3 regions of the Volucribacter amazonae genome follow, and region 3 is predicted to be linked to each of the others. Evidence: riboswitches for the same ligand, from Rfam matches in the RefSeq annotation. Region 3 holds a riboswitch; each other region holds the start of a gene.
The links. Region 3 has a riboswitch for thiamine pyrophosphate ahead of thiB (thiamine ABC transporter substrate binding subunit). Riboswitches for the same ligand answer to the same signal wherever they lie in the genome.
Positions count from the first base shown of each region.

Region 1: another riboswitch for thiamine pyrophosphate. It lies ahead of A6A20_RS04045 (ABC transporter ATP-binding protein); the one in region 3 lies ahead of thiB (thiamine ABC transporter substrate binding subunit).
Region 2: another riboswitch for thiamine pyrophosphate. It lies ahead of thiM (hydroxyethylthiazole kinase); the one in region 3 lies ahead of thiB (thiamine ABC transporter substrate binding subunit).

Region 1 is NZ_LWID01000001.1:817,100-822,792, forward strand. Features, by position in the region: gene A6A20_RS04030 (YjjI family glycine radical enzyme) at 1-791, shown strand, start outside; gene A6A20_RS04035 (4Fe-4S cluster-binding domain-containing protein) at 805-1,593, shown strand; gene A6A20_RS04040 (NupC/NupG family nucleoside CNT transporter) at 1,608-2,858, shown strand; TPP riboswitch at 2,950-3,047, shown strand; gene A6A20_RS04045 (ABC transporter ATP-binding protein) at 3,123-3,836, shown strand; gene A6A20_RS04050 (ABC transporter permease) at 3,833-4,591, shown strand; gene A6A20_RS04055 (ABC transporter substrate-binding protein) at 4,605-5,546, shown strand; gene A6A20_RS04060 (MFS transporter) at 5,552-5,693, shown strand, end outside.
Region 2 is NZ_LWID01000001.1:2,104,252-2,109,944, reverse strand. Features, by position in the region: gene thiD (bifunctional hydroxymethylpyrimidine kinase/phosphomethylpyrimidine kinase) at 1-465, opposite strand, end outside; gene thiM (hydroxyethylthiazole kinase) at 458-1,258, opposite strand; TPP riboswitch at 1,338-1,440, opposite strand; gene araC (arabinose operon transcriptional regulator AraC) at 1,547-2,398, shown strand; gene A6A20_RS10150 (autoinducer 2 ABC transporter substrate-binding protein) at 2,614-3,591, shown strand; gene A6A20_RS10145 (sugar ABC transporter ATP-binding protein) at 3,639-5,126, shown strand; gene A6A20_RS10140 (ABC transporter permease) at 5,113-5,693, shown strand, end outside.
Region 3 is NZ_LWID01000001.1:352,683-358,375, forward strand. Features, by position in the region: gene thiP (thiamine/thiamine pyrophosphate ABC transporter permease ThiP) at 1-502, opposite strand, end outside; gene thiB (thiamine ABC transporter substrate binding subunit) at 502-1,506, opposite strand; TPP riboswitch at 1,564-1,657, opposite strand; gene ubiG (bifunctional 2-polyprenyl-6-hydroxyphenol methylase/3-demethylubiquinol 3-O-methyltransferase UbiG) at 1,741-2,445, opposite strand; gene ubiG (bifunctional 2-polyprenyl-6-hydroxyphenol methylase/3-demethylubiquinol 3-O-methyltransferase UbiG) at 2,551-3,237, opposite strand; gene gyrA (DNA topoisomerase (ATP-hydrolyzing) subunit A) at 3,367-5,693, shown strand, end outside.

The DNA.
Region 1 (5,693 bases), 460 kb from region 3:
GCACAATTGGAAGAGCTTGTAAGAATGTTGATGAAATGGTTAATCATTTATTACCTAAAGTTGCAACATTAGCACTATCTACTATGGATAAACGCCATAAATTTTTAGTAGAACAAAGCCATTTTTTTGATACTGATTTCTTAGTTAAAGAAGGTTTTATCAAACGCACCAATTTTACCAGTATGATTGCTATCGTTGGATTAGCTGATGCAACCAATCATTTGTTACAACAAGAAGGATTGAACGAGACATTTGGGCAAAGTCAACGAGGTGATGAAATTGCTAAAATGATTATGGATAAACTACAACAAATTAATCAACAACACCAAGGGCTATACGTTGAACGTACTCATGGCCATTATTTATTACATGCTCAAGTAGGAGCAAGTAATCATAAAGAAGATAGACACAACACTCCCGCTCATCGTATTAGAGTTGGTGAAGAACCAACATTATTAGCTCATTTAAAACAATCAGCTCCTTTTCATCAATATTTTCCTTCAGGAACGGGAGATTTATTTGCCTTTGATCAAACATACACTGAGCATTTAGATGCCATAGTTGATATCATTGATGGCGCTTTTACTCTAGGTTACCGTTATATCACAACTTATCTCAAAAATACGGACCTCATTCGAGTTACAGGCTATTTAGTGAAAAAAAGCGAAGTGGAACGCTATCGTCAGGGAGAAGCTGTATTACGAGATACCACTTGGTATGGTTCAGGTACAGATGATTGCGCTAATGTATTTGACCGACAATTACGTGATGAAAAAAATGTAACTAATTAAAATTATTATAAAAATGACCGCACTTCCTCAATTGTTTGTGCCATTACATCGAATAATTCCCTTCTCTAATGTGGAAGGGAAAGGTAATCGTACAAGTATTTTCTTACAAGGTTGCAAACTAAATTGTTTGTATTGCCATAACCCAGAAACTATTCCTCGTTATTCAAAGCTAGCCTCTCAAGTTAGCCTACAATATTTATATGAACAAATAATGCAAGCTATCCCTTTCATTCGAGGAGTAACATTTTCTGGTGGAGAACCTACAATTCATCATAGGAAACTCATTCCATTATTTAAAGCACTCAAGAAACAAGCTCTTACTTGCTATATTGATACTAGCGGTTTTTTTGATTATCAACAAATTGAAGAGCTTATTAACGTCACTGATAAATTTTTATTTGATTTAAAGGGAGAAGGACAGGGTTTACAAACGCTATGTTTTGATCGAAAAAATCAGCAAGGAAAAGTTCCCTTGCAAATATTTAATTCTCATCAATATATCAAAACTAACAATCTAATGCGTAATTTAACTAATCTCTCTTATTTATTAAAACTCGACAAAATTGAAGAGGTGCGGTTGGTTTTACTAACGGATTTCTTTGATAGTCAATCCTTAATTACAAAAGTTGCACAATTATTATTACCCTATCCTCAGGTGCTACTCAAAATTATTCGGGTACATACTAAAGGAACAAGAGATCCTGAGGGATTACAATCTTTTGTTCCCAGTATAGAACAAGTTGATCAGTTAGCATGTTATGCAAAACAATGCGGAATTCACAACATTAAAACTATTTACTAATTATTGAGGTCATTATGAATATACTTATTAGCCTTTTAGGTATTGTGGTTTTGTTAACCATCGGTATCTTACTTTCTACACAACCCAAAGAAATTAATTGGCGTACAATTTTAGGTGCATTATTAATCCAAATTACCTTTGCTGCCTTAATACTCTATGTTCCTATCGGACGAGAAATCTTATTAGCAATGGCAAATGGAATCAGTCATATAATCAATTATGCCAACGAAGGAATCGATTTCTTATTTGCTGGGCTTGCGGATGTAAAAAATTCGGGGTTCATTTTTGCCATAAAAGTCTTGCCAATTATTGTCTTTTTCTCTGCTCTCATTTCTGTACTTTATTATATTGGTATTATGCAATGGATTATTAAAATTATTGGAGGGGGGCTACAAAAAGCCTTAGGCACCTCAAAATCTGAATCTATGTCAGCAGCGGCTAATATATTCGTTGGGCAAACCGAAGCCCCCTTGGTCATCAAACCTTTTGTAAGCCGAATGACTGAATCAGAGCTTTTTGCTGTAATGGCTGGAGGAACTGCCTCTATCGCTGGCTCAGTATTAGCCGGTTATGCAGGAATGGGTATTCCTTTAACCTACCTTATTGCAGCTTCATTTATGGCGGCACCCGCTGGATTATTATTTGCTAAACTTATGCTACCACAAACACAAAAATTCACCGACGAGCTTATTGAAAATGAAAATACAGAAAAGCCTAATAATGTACTAGAAGCTCTTGCTAACGGTGCAACATCAGGTATGTATTTAGCTTTTAACATCGGTGCAATGTTAATAGCAGTAATTGCTATGATAGCCTTACTTAATGGCATACTTAGTTATATTGGTGGGTATCTTGGTTATCAAGATCTTAGTATACAAATGCTATTAGGTTACTTATTTAAACCTCTTGCGTATTTAATTGGAGTACCTTGGTCAGAAGCGGGTATTGCAGGTCAAATGATTGGTATGAAACTAGCGGTAAATGAATTTGTAGGTTATTTAGAATTTTCTCAATATTTACAACCTGATCCCCCTACACAACTCAGTGATAAAACAAAAGCAATTATCACCTTTGCACTATGTGGTTTTGCTAATTTTAGTGCAATTGCAGTAATGATTGGAGGAATAGGGAGTATTGCACCTAATAAACGCTCTGATATTGCTCGTTTAGGATTAAAAGCGGTCATTGCGGGAACATTAGCTAATTTGCTCAGTGCAACGATAGCTGGTATTTTTATTGATCTCAGTGGTGTTGCTTTAATTTAAAAAGATAACAATGTAGAAAAGAACCACAATAAAAAAGTGCGGTCTATTTTCACAAAATTTTTGCTTTTTTTCATAAGCTAAGTTATATTCATTGCATTAGTCGGGGTGCTTAGGTGTTTACCGAGCTGAGATAATACCCGTGAACCTGATACAGCTAATACTGACGTAGGAAACTAATTATGCCATTATTCTCTTTTTTCTTTATTCCTTTATTTTCTCTTGCTCAAATCCGATCATTATTAATCCCATAAAGCTGGATTAATCATGAAAGCCATTGAAATTAGCCAGCTGACCCTGTCTTTTGCTCAACAAAAGCTATTTCATCAATTTGATTTTAGTTTGGCACAGGGCGAATGGGTCGCATTGTTAGGTATGTCTGGGATTGGAAAATCAACCTTGTTGCGTGCCATTGCAGGGTTAGAACAAACGGCAATTTCGCAGGGGCAAATTTATTGTGCGGGAAAAATTGCTTGGTTAGCTCAGCAAGATAGCCTTTATCCTTGGTTGTCCCTTGAAGATAATGTGCAATTAGCTCAATATTTAGCAGGCACGCAAAATACACAAACTCGCCAGCAAGCTCGTCAATTATTAGCTGCGGTCAATTTGGACGAACATTGGCATAAACCTTGTTACCAACTTTCTGGTGGGCAACGACAACGTGTGGCGTTGGCAAGAACCCTAATGCAACAGGCGGATATTATTTTAATGGACGAACCTTTTTCCGCCTTAGATGCCGTTACTCGTTTACAGCTACAAGATCTGACCTGTCAGCTATTTCAAGATAAAACCCTGTTATTAATTACCCACGATCCGCAAGAAGCCTTACGCCTTGCCGATAAAATTTATGTGTTAAGTGGGCAGCCTGCACAACTCTCTGCGGCGATTGAACCTCCGGGGCAAAAACCTCGTCAACTTAATCAACAAACCTTATGGCAATTACAACAACAATTATTACAGCAACTCATGAGGGCATTATGAAAACAACGCTGCGTTATTTCGCCCAGATTACTTTGTTAGCCCTCGCATTAGTGTTAATTTGGGCGGCAATCATCCATTATTTTGCTTTACCTCATTATTTATTACCACCGCCCTTTAGCGTTGGAAAAACCTTGATAGAACAATGGCCGCTGTTATTATTGCACAGCAAAATTACCTTAATAGAAATTATACTCGGTTTGGTCATCGGCTTTTTATTAGGTTTATTATCCGCATTGGTGCTTTGTTTGTTCCCACGTTTAGCAAAATTATTATTGCCCTTACTTGTGTTATCCCAAGCCATTCCTGTTTTTGCCATTGCTCCCTTATTGGTTTTATGGTTTGGTTATGGTATGCCGTCCAAAATCGTGATGACAGTTTTAATTATTTATTTTCCTGTTACGGCGACTTGTTATGACGGTTTACGCCAAACACCGAAACAATGGTTAGAATTAGCCAGTACATTAACCCCCTCATCTTGGCGAATTTTATTTAAAGTGAGATTACCTGCCGCCTTGCCTGCCCTTGCTTCTGGGTTACGTATCGCCACCTCTATTGCCCCTATTGGTGCGATTGTGGGCGAATGGGTGGGTTCTTCCCAAGGGCTAGGTTATTTAATGTTACAAGCCAATGCCCGAATGCAAGTAAGCCTTATGTTTGCTGCATTATTAATGCTGATGCTAATGGCATTAACACTTTATTTTACCCTTGATAAATTACTTAACCGCCTAATTCCTTGGGCAAATTATTTACCTTAACAAAGGAGCAACCATGAAAAAATATTTGTTAATTTTAACCGCACTTTTCGCTATGTTTAGTCCCTCATTAAATGCTAAAGAGAAATTAAGTTTAATGCTTGATTGGTTTGTTAATCCTGATCATGCCGCCATTATTGTGGCTCAACAAAAAGGCTTTTTTGCTCAGAATGGTTTAGAAGTAGAAATTATTGAGCCTGCCGATCCCTCAATGCCGCCGAAACTGGTTGCCGCTGGTAAAGCGGACTTAGCCGTTGATTACCAACCTCATTTACAAATGCAAGTGGCTGAAGGCTTACCCTTAGTGCGTATCGGTACATTGGTATCCACCCCCTTAAATAGCTTAGTGGTGTTAGCGGATAGTGATATTCAGCAATTAAGCGATCTCAAAGGTAAAAAAGTTGGCTATTCAGTAAGTGGTTTTGAAAGTGCTTTATTATCTGCAATGTTAAAATCCGCCAACTTGTCGGCACAAGATGTGGAGTTAATTAATGTAAATTGGTCGCTTTCGCCCTCTTTATTTAGTGGACAAGTAGATGCCGTCATTGGTGCATTCCGTAATTTTGAGCTTAATCAAATGGCCTTAGAAAACCGTCCCGGGCGAGCTTTTTATCCTGAAGAACATGGCGTGCCTGTTTATGACGAATTAATTTTAGTCGCCAACAAAAATCAGCTTCATTCAGCGAAATTATCGGCATTTTTAACCGCACTTGAACAAGCTACCCTCTATTTAATCAATCACCCACAACAGGCTTGGCAAGATTTTGTTAGTTATAAACCGCAAGAGTTGGATAATGAACTTAACCGTCTGGCTTGGCGAGATACTTTACCAAGATTAACCTTACGCCCACGAGCATTAGATAACGCACGTTATCAAGCAATGGCAACCTTTATGCAACAACAAGGGCTGATCAATAGCGTACCGAACTTAGCGGATTACGCAATTCAAGTGGAGTAATTGCAATGCCACAGAAAAATAGCAAAGTCCAAGTGGCCAGTGCCACCATGATCGGCACAGCCATTGAATATTTTGATAATTATATTTATGCCATTGCTGCGGTATTAATTTTTAATCAGCAATTCTTTTCTAGTAGCGATCCTATGT
Region 2 (5,693 bases), 1.8 Mb from region 3:
TTGATCGTTAATGTTAATCCCCGTTAAAGTTTCCGCCTCTGGAATATTTGGGGTAATTACATCGGCAAGAGGCAGTAAATGCTGAATTAAGGCATCAATGGCATTTTGTTGTAGCAAGGGCGCGCCACCTTTGGCAATCATCACAGGATCAAGCACAAAATACCCAAAACGATATTGCTTTAATTGGCGAGCCACACACTCAATAATCTCCGCGCAACCGAGCATACCCACTTTAAAGGCGTTAATCTGAAAATCTTGGGCAATGGCTTGGAGTTGCGCCTCAATATTGCCACAAGGAATGGTATGAATATCAAACACACCAAGCGTATTTTGGGCGGTTACCGCCGTAATCACCGAAGTGCCAAAAACCTGACGCATTTGGAAAGTTTTTAAATCCGCCTGAATGCCTGCACCACCGCCACTATCTGAGCCAGCAATGGTTAATGCTTGTGCCATCTTAGACATAATCTACCCTCCCATATTGCGTAATTTGTTCAGCATTGATTGCACCAAGTTGATCTAATAATGCCATATTAAATTGCCCATATTGGGTAGGCTGGAGAGGCTGGGCGGCAAGTTCCCCTGCAATCGCATAAACCGTACAAGCCTCAAGGGTTGCCGCAAAATATTGAGAGGGATTAGCCACCGCCACAAAAGCCGCGCAAACCGCACTCAACAAACAGCCAGACCCTGTAATTTTGGGAAACATCGGCGTTCCATTGTGAACTAAAGCGGTATTGGCACCGTTACTAATCACATCGGTTGCCCCACTGATTGCTACCACACATTGATATTGTTGGGCGACACGCTGTGCAATGGCAATTAAATCGCCATTGCCTTGCCCAGCATCAACCCCTTTACTTTGCCACTGTTCCCCAGCAATACACGCCAATTCGCCAGCATTGCCTCGAATCACCGCAAATTTCACTTCGGCAAGCAAACTATCAATGGTTTCACGACGATAAGCCGTTGCCGCCACGCCCACAGGATCAAGCACTACAGGAATATGCTGTTGATTTGCGGTTTTACCCGCTAAAATCATCGCCTCCACCCCTTTGCTAAATAACGTACCAATATTAATCACTAAACCACGATTAAATTGCTGAATATCCGCCACTTCCGCCACATTATCAGACATCAACGGCGAAGCCCCTAAAGCCAATAAACCATTGGCACTATAATTGGCAACCACGATATTGGTAAGATTATGAATCAGCGGATTTTGCTGGCGAATTTTGGCTAAAAATTGAGATTGCATAGCAAGTCCTTATTGCAAAATTGAACGAAAGAAAAGATTGTCAATACTAAGAAATAAGGCGAGCAATAATAAAAGAAAGGGATAAGCATACTTAGTTTCCTACGGCAGTATTAACTGAATCAGGTTCACGGGTATTTTCTCAGCGAAGTTAAAAGAATAACTAAGCACCCCGACTATGTATGGCAGTATAGGGGATTTTGGATAAAATGAGAAGTAAAAATATTTAGCTATTAAATTTAAATAAAATTAGTGATAAATTTATCTCACTAACAATTATGGAGTAGCTTTATGTATAAAAATTATTCATTGTTATTGCCAAATTATCCTTTTAATTCAGAATTGATTGCGGGAATAACGCAAGGGGAAAAAGGAAACTATCTTGATTTTATTGTAGATAGACCTGAAGGTATGAAGGGGTATATGTTACAGCTAACTACTTTCGGGAAAGGCGAGGTATTTGATGGCAAGAAAAAATTTGAAGCAGTGAAAGGACAACTATTGTTATTTTCCCCACAAGCTATGCAGTGTTATCAAAGACATCATGAAAGTCAATATTGGCATTATAAATGGATTTATTTTTATCCAGATCCTAAATGGTTGAAATGGTTAAACTGGTCGAATACACAGCAGCATATAGGGAAAATATTTATTAATAATCAACATTGTTTCTTAGAAATTAGTCAATTATTCAGTAAAGTGGAAATTGAATTAAAATCAAGCCATATTGTTAAGCAAGATCTTGTTTCAACTTTATTAGAATATTTACTAATGAAGTGTTTTTCAATTGAAAAACTTAAATGTATACCAAGTATTGATCAAAGAGTTTTGATTATTTGTGAATATATTCTGGAACATTTGGAACAAAATAATAGCATTGATGAATTAGCAAGTATTGTTTTTTTGTCTTCTTCACGCTTATCTCATTTATTTAAGAATGCGTTAGGGATTAGTATTGTGCAATGGAAAGAATACCAAAGAATTTTAGTTGCTAAAAAATTATTACATTTTTCTAATATCTCCGTTGCTAGTTTAGCTCGTTCTTTAGGATATGATGATTCGCTATATTTCTCTAAACTTTTTAAGAAACATACTGGAATGTCTCCATCAGAATTCCGAGAAATAGAAAGGAATAACGGTTAAAAATGTGATCTAATTCTCAATTTATTTTGTATAGCAGGATTTTCCATACTTACACGTCAAAAATACATATCTTTTACTTTCCCATTAACATAAGATGATTTTGCCTAGAAACTTATTTATAACTTAAGGTTATGTAATTAGCTATAAATAGATTTCGAGGGTATAAACAGATTTTAGCTCATTGAAAAAATTGTATTAGTTAGGAGGATTTTCCTATGAATAAAATGGTATTTAAGAAATTATTTTCTATTTTATTATTATCTTGTTGTAGTCATTTTGCACTAGCATCAGATTATGAAGTAGTAAATATTTCTAAAATTGACGGTATGCCTTGGTTTAATCGTATGGCAGGGGGCGTTATTCAGGCTGGTAAGGATAATAATGTCAATGCTTATCAAGTTGGCCCATCTAATACAGATGCTCCTCAACAGGTAAAATTAATTGAAGATTTGATTGCTAAAAAAGTCAATGCAATCTCTATTGTACCTAATGATGCAAATGCTTTAGAACCTGTTTTGAAAAAAGCTAAACAAAATGGCATCGTTATTTTAACTAATGAATCTGTTGGGCAACCAAGTGCTGATTGGGATATAGAAATTATTGATAATGCCCAATTTGCAGCAGATTATGTTGAAGAAGTAGCGAAAACTATTGGAGGAAAAGGAGGGTATGTACTTTATGTTGGTGGTTTGACGGTACCTCAGCATAATTTATGGGCAGACCTTTTTATTAATTATCAGAAAAAACATTATCCAGAAATGTTTGAAGTTACGAGTAGAATGCCTGTCGCAGAAAATATCAATGATGCAAGACGTACAACACTTGATTTAGTTAAAGCGTATCCTGAATTAAAAGCCGTAATTTCTTTTGGTTCGCAAGGACCTATTGGTGCAGGTTTGGCTGTAAAAGAAAAACGATTAAAAGGTAAATTAAATGTTTTTGGAATGATGATTCCTTCTCAAGCAGCTTCATTAATTAAATCTGGTGATATTACTATGGGCATAACTTATGATCCTGCAAGTGCTGGATATGCGTTAGCTTATGTTGCAGCTAAAGTATTAAAAGGAGAAAAAATTGAAGAAGGATTTTCTATTCCAAATATAGGTTCGGCAAAAGTTGATCAAGAAAAACGTTTGCTTCAATTTCATAATGTGTTAAGAGTAACGAAAGAAAATATTAATGAATTATACTAATAATATTGGTGCTATGGAGAATTCTCCATAGCCAATAGGAGAATAATATGGCTTTCATTGCGATTAGTAAAGTAAGTAAAACATTTAATGGAATAAAAGCATTAAATGATGTAAATCTTTCATTAAATTATGGTGAAGCACTTTGTTTAGCCGGCCAAAATGGTTGTGGTAAATCTACATTAATTAAAATATTGTCGGGGGTTTATCAGCCTGATGAAGGCGCTAAAATACAAATAGGATCAAGTAATTTTCATTATTTAACACCTAAAAAATCTATTGAAAAAGGAATTCAAGTTATTTATCAAGATTTAGCATTATTTCCAAATTTAACTGTTGCAGAGAATATAGCCATTAATCATTATAGGAAATTTGGTTGGATAAGAAAAAAGATTATTTATCAAATAGCACAACAAGCGATAGAGAAAATTAATATAGATTTACCTTTAGATGCTGTACTAGAAACATTAAGTATTGCTCAACAACAATTAGTTGCGATTTGTCGTGCTTTAGCACAGAATGCTAAATTATTAATAATGGATGAACCTACGGCATCATTAACTGAAAAAGAGGTAAAAAATTTACTAGATACTGTGGTTAAATTAAAAAACAAAGGTATTAGTATTATTTTTGTGAGCCATAAACTTAATGAAGTTATGCGTGTTTCTGACAACGTTGTCGTAATAAAAGATGGTAATATTATCGGTAAATATCCTGTCTCTGAAATTGATGAAAATCGTTTAGGATATTTGATGACAGGAATAGAAATTAAATTAAAAAGGCTACCTTTATCTAATTTCAAACATAATGAAAAAGTATTAGAAGTTAAAGATTTAACTCTATCCAAACAATATAATAAAATTAACTTTTCTTTACATAAAGGAGAAATTATCTCCTTAATAGGCTTATTGGGATCAGGAAGAACAGAATTATGTCTAAGTTTATTTGGGCTTAAAAAATATGACTCTGGTGAAATTTTACTTAATGGTAAATCTATATTTTTCAAAAACAATAATGATGCAATAGAAAATGGTATAGCTTATGTATCAGAAGACCGAATGACAACGGGATTAATCATGAAAGAGTCTATACATAATAATATTATTTCTACTATTTTGAATAAGATTAGTAATAAATTTGGAATTATTAGCAAACATAGATCTTATACATACAGTAATAAGTTAATTCAGTCTTTAAATATTAAAGTAACAGATTCAGATCTAGCAGTAAACACCTTATCTGGTGGTAATGCTCAACGTGTTTCCATTGCAAAATGGTTAGCTATATCACCTAAAATTATTATTCTTGACTCTCCCACAATAGGAGTTGATATTGCTAATAAAGAAGGTATTTTTAATATTATAAAGCAACTATCTGAACAAGGCATTTCTGTGATATTTGTTACTGATGAAATACAAGAAGCATATTTTAATAGCCATAGAATATTTATTATGAAAAAAGGGGAAATAATCGATTCAGTTTGTCCACACAATACAACAGAACAACAAATATATAGGGTGATTTATGAAGATAACTAATAATAAAATATTATCTATGGTAGTATTATTCTTAATACTTCTACTAGCTATATATACTGATGAATTTTTATCCATTGAAAATATATATGATATGGTAAATAACTACTCCATATTAATGATTTTAGCTTGCGGGCTGTTTGTAGTTCTACTTTCTGGTGGAATTGATATTTCTTTTCCAGCAATTACTATTATCACACAATATATTACAATTTCCTTTATTTCCTATTATAATGTTGGTTTTATCTTTATGTTTTTTATATCAATAAGTGTAGGATTATTTTTAGGATTTATTAATGCTATTATAATTAATAAAACAAATGTACCTTCTATTATTATAACGATTTCTACATTAAATATATTTTATGGTGCACTGTTATATTTTAGTAAAGGAGTTTGGTTATATGATTACCCAGAATGGTTTTCTCAAGAATATATTTTCCTTAAAACAGAAACAGCAAATGGATTTGAATATGGTATATCTTTGCAAGCACTTGTTGCATTATTTTCAGTATTGTTAACCTATATCATTACAGTTAAATTAAGTATAGGAAGAAAAATTTATGCGTT
Region 3 (5,693 bases):
TAGCTTGAAAACAAGGCAAAAATAAACGGCAAGCAAAGGGGATATTAAAAAAGAGGTGAGTTAATAAAATCCCTGTTAAACCATAAATATTGGGTTGCCAAGCTATGCCCATAGAGCTGAGAAATTGTGCCAGCCAACCTTTTGTGCCATACACGCCTAAAACCCCAAAAATCACCACTAATGAGGGCAAAACAAAGGTTAGGGAAAACAATTTAAGTAGCCATTTTTTTCCTATAACGTCTTGATAAAACAAGGCTCTGGCTAAGAGTAAGCCCCCAATTACCGCTAAAACTGCCGATAATAAGGCTTGTGCAAAGCTAAAAAACAGGACGTGGCGTAAATAAGGATCCCATAAAGAAAGCCAAGCCTTAGGGCTTTCTAAGCGAAAAATGGCTTGCAGTGCGTTACTATATACCAAGATCAAAAGCAATAAAACCGCAATTCCGCCCAAATAATGCCTTGGGCGAAATTGCGGATTGTGAATAAAGGTGAGCAGTTTCATTATTTAATTAATGCCGTTTGCCACACATTGATCCATTGTTTGATTTGCTCGGCACTCACTGCACTGCTATCAAGGGTTTTGGTATTTAATTGTTTGGCTTTAAGCTGATCAAAAAGAGGATCAACCTGTGCGTCTGTCACAGATAACATAACATTTTTACGGCTAATCTCTTGCTGTGCCTCAGGGCTTAATAAAAAGCCTAAAAAATGCTCGGCACAAAGGTTATCTTTGCCCTTAACCGTTTTGGCTGCCATTTCAATTTGTAATAATACGGGATCGCTAAATTCTGTGGCAACATATTGATCTTTATTTTCTTGCAATAAATGATAAATCGGCGAAGTATTATGACTCATCACTAAATCCGCCTCGCCTTTTAGAAATGCCCCATAGGTTTCTGTCCAACCTTTTCCTACAGTAACCGTATGGCTCGCTAATTGTTGCCAACGTTGTGGAATTTGTTCCTCAGGATAAAGCAAGTTTAACCACACCAATAAGCCACGTCCAATACTACTGGTACGTGGATCTTGATAAATCACGTTGAGATCTTGTCGCTCAATTAATTCCGCTAAACTTTGCGGTGGGTTAGTCAATTTGGTTTTGTCATAAATAAAGGCATATTGTCCAAAATCATAGGGTAAAAAAGTGTGATTTTGCCAAGTAATCGGCAAGGATAATTGATTAAGAGCCACTTGATTTGGCACAAATAAGCCTGATTTTTCCGCAGGCTCTAGCTGAAAATTATCCAAGCCAATCACAATATCCGCTTGGGTATTTTTGCCCTCTAAACGCACCCGATTTAATAAGGTGGTACGGCTATCAAAAGGCACAATATTGGCTTGGCATTGTGGGTATTTTTGTTCAAATTGGGCTTTAACAACAGGTGCTGGTCCCCAATCTGCAGAAAAAAATTCTTCGGCGTAAATGGTAACTGGAGTTGTTTTTGCCAAGAGATTTGGTGAAACCGCTAATGCGGTAGAAAACAACAAGGTCTTTAATTTTTTCATAAGATAATCCTTTAAATTGAGATTAAAGGAATTTAAGTGCGGTCAAAAATAGAAAAATTTTTTAACTTTCTCAAATCCCTACGCAGATATTAATCAGTTCAGGTTCTATGGGTATTTCTCAGCTAAACTTTTAGCACCCCATTGAGAACGAAAATAAGTGTATGATTAGTGGCAGTAAAATGCAATGATTTTGTTAGCCGAACATCAATATAAAATCTTACTTTTCCTTAGAGATTATTCCTGACCAAACACCGCCATATAATTTGCACTGACATTGTGATTTAAACAAAATTTTTCACTTAAGGGGTTATAATGATACCCTACCATTTTCTGACAACGTAAATGCACTTGATCAGTATAAGCAAGCAATTCTGCTGGCTTAATAAATTTCTCGTATTGATGTGTGCCTTTAGGCAACATTTTCAATATATATTCCGCTCCAATAATCACCAATGCCCACGCTTTAAGGGTGCGATTAATGGTGGAAATAAAAAGTTTGCCATGGGGTTTTAATAATTGTTGGCAATGAGCAATAATTGCTGCAGGATCGGGGACGTGTTCTAACATTTCCATACAAGTAATCACATCAAATTTGTTTTGATATGCAACTTGGCTGGCTAACTCTTCAATGGCAATTTGTTGATAATCTATATTGAGTTGTTGACTTTGTGCATGTTGTTTAGCTACGGCTAAAGGGGCGGTAGAAAGATCGATGCCTGTAACACTTGCTCCTTGTTTTGCCATACTTTCTGCTAAAATACCGCCACCACAGCCTACATCAAGCACTAATTTATCCTGTAACCCGCCACTTTGTTGCAAAATAAAATCTAACCGATAAGGATTGAGTAAATGAATAGGCTTAAAATCACCATTCGGATCCCACCAGCTATCCGCCATTTTTTCAAATTTATCAAGCTCTTGTTGATCAACATTTTGCATAATAATCCTTGTTATAGTTGTTTGCCCTGCAAAAATTTTTTAAATTTACACCGCACTTTTATGTACTGGATAATATAGAGGTTTTAATTTAAACGAGTAGAACCGCTATAAATCTTGAGCCATAAACGTAGCTACATAATTGACTTGGCAATGTGAAATAAAATACGCCTTTTCTGTACAAGGATTATAGCGATAACCTTGCAAATCTGCCAATGTAAATCCCATATTCTTGGCGAATTTAATTAAAGTCGTTGGTTTAATAAATTGTGCATAATGATGTGTGCCTTGGGGTAATAGCTTTAACATTTTTTCCGCTAGCAAAATCATCACTATCCACGCCATTACACTGCGGTTAATGGTGGTAATAATCAGTTTACCATTGGGTTTCAATAAACGTTGGCAATGATGCAGTAAAGATTCAGGTTTGTGAATATGTTGTAAAACGTCTAAACACAAAATACAATCAAAACGTTTATCTGGCGAATATTGTGCAATATCAATGCAATGATAATCAATTTGTAAGCCTTGTTGGCGAGCTTGTTGCTTGGCAATGTGTAATAAGGGGCAAGCAATATCAATGCCCGTTACCTTTGCCCCTTGTTGTGCTAAAGCCTGCGTCAAAATGCCACCACCACAACCTAAATCAAGGATTTGCTTATCTACAATGCCTTGATTTTGTTGCATAATATAGGCTAAACGCCAAGGAGTTAGCCGATGTAGGGGCTTAGATATACCATTGGGATCCCACCAATGCTGCGCCTGTTGGGCGAACTTATCCGATGTATTTACCATTTTCTTCTCAAGAAGTTACTCACTTACATAAATCTCACAAATTACTTGGAAAAATTAGGGTAATAATACAATTTATGGTACAATCTCGCCAATTTTTATTGATAAATTTTATAGCTTAGGAAATTCTCAATGAGCGATTTAGCCCAAGATATTACCCCTGTTAGCGTTGAGGAAGAATTAAAATCCTCTTATCTTGATTATGCCATGTCTGTGATTGTTGGTCGTGCATTACCCGATGTGCGTGATGGTTTAAAACCTGTTCATCGTCGCGTATTATTTGCTATGCACGAGGGTGGCAATGCCTATAATAAACCTTATCGTAAATCCGCCCGTATCGTGGGGGACGTCATCGGTAAATACCACCCACATGGCGATAGTGCAGTGTATGATACTATTGTGCGTATGGCTCAACCTTTCTCACTACGCTATATGTTAGTTGACGGGCAAGGTAATTTCGGTTCAGTGGACGGCGATTCCCCAGCAGCAATGCGTTATACCGAAGCGAGAATGACCAAAATTGCTCACGAGTTATTAGCGGATTTAGACAAAGAAACTGTTGATTTTGTACCGAACTATGACGGCTCAGAAATGATCCCAGAGGTGTTGCCAACTAAAGTCCCTGCCTTATTAATCAATGGTTCATCAGGGATTGCCGTAGGTATGGCAACCAATATTCCGCCCCATAATTTAGGCGAAGTGCTAGATGGTTGTTTAGCGTATATTGATAACAATCACATTAGTATTGATGAATTAATGCAATATATCCCGGGCCCAGACTTTCCTACCGCGGCATTAATCAACGGTCGAAAAGGCATTGAAGAAGCCTATAAAACAGGTCGTGGTAAAATTTATGTGCGTGCCAAAGCCCATATTGAAACCGATGAAAAAGGGCGTGAAACCATTATCGTTAATGAAATCCCTTATCAGGTCAATAAAGCGAAATTAATTGAAAAAATTTCTGACTTAGTAAAAGAGAAAAAAGTCGAGGGAATTAGTGCATTGCGTGATGAATCCGATAAAGAAGGTATGCGGATTGTGATTGAAGTAAAACGTGATGCCGTTGGGGAAGTGTTACTTAACCAACTTTACGCCCTGACTCAATTACAAATCACCTTTGGGATTAATATTGTTGCCCTTGACCATGGGCAGCCAAAAGTGCTTAACCTCAAACAATTAATTGAAGCCTTTGTGTTGCACCGCCGCGAAGTAGTAACACGCCGTACTGTGTTTGAATTACGCAAAGCTCGTGAACGAGCACATATCTTAGAGGGGCTTGCCATTGCCTTAGCCAATGTTGATCCTATTATTGAGTTAATTCGTCAAGCACCTAATCCTGAAGCCGCGCGTCAAGCCTTATTAAGCCAAGGTTGGCAACTCGGTCATGTGGCACAAATGTTAGCCGCCACTGGGGTTGATGCCGCTCGCCCGGAAGAATTATCGGCGGAATATGGTATTCGTGATAACAAATATTATTTAACTGAAGTACAAGCTCAAGCAATTTTGGACTTACGCTTACAAAAACTTACTAACCTGGGTAAAGATGAAATTCTAGAAGAATATCAAAAATTGATCGATGTTATCGGCGAGTTGTTGCATATTTTACGCAGCCCAGAACGCTTAATGGAAGTTATTCGTGAAGAATTAGAGCAAATTCGTGAACAATTCAATGATCCACGCCGTACTGAAATTACCACTAGTTCGGGCGATATTGATTTAGAAGATTTAATCGCACGAGAAGATGTGGTGGTTACCCTTTCTCACCAAGGCTATGTGAAATATCAACCCTTAACGGACTATGAAGCTCAACGTCGCGGTGGTAAAGGAAAATCTGCCACTAAAATGAAAGAGGAAGACTTTATTGAGAAATTGTTGGTGGCTAATACCCACGACACGATTCTTTGTTTCTCAAGTCGTGGGCGTTTATATTGGTTGAAAGTCTATCAATTACCACAAGCAAGCCGAGGGGCAAGAGGTCGTCCAATCGTCAATATTTTACCTTTAGAACAGAATGAGCGTATTACCGCTATCTTGCCTGTTTCTGATTATGAAGAAGATAAATTTGTTGTTATGGCAACAGCAGGTGGTATCGTGAAGAAAACTGCCTTAACCGAATTTAGTCGCCCAAGAGCCAATGGCATTATTGCCTTGAACTTGCGTGATGAAGACGAGTTAATCGGGGTGGATATTACCGATGGTAACAATGAAATTATGTTATTCTCCGCACAAGGGCGTGTAGTACGCTTCTGTGAAAGTGCGGTGCGAGCAATGGGGCGTATTGCAACAGGGGTAAGAGGTATTAAACTTGCCTTAACCAATGACCTCAGTGATGATGAAAATAGTTCAGAAAGCGAGGACAATATTGAGGATAATAACAATGAAGATATTCTCGATCTCAATATTGATAAAGTGGTTTCTTTAGTTGTACCAAAAAATGATGGCGAAATCCTTACAGCAAC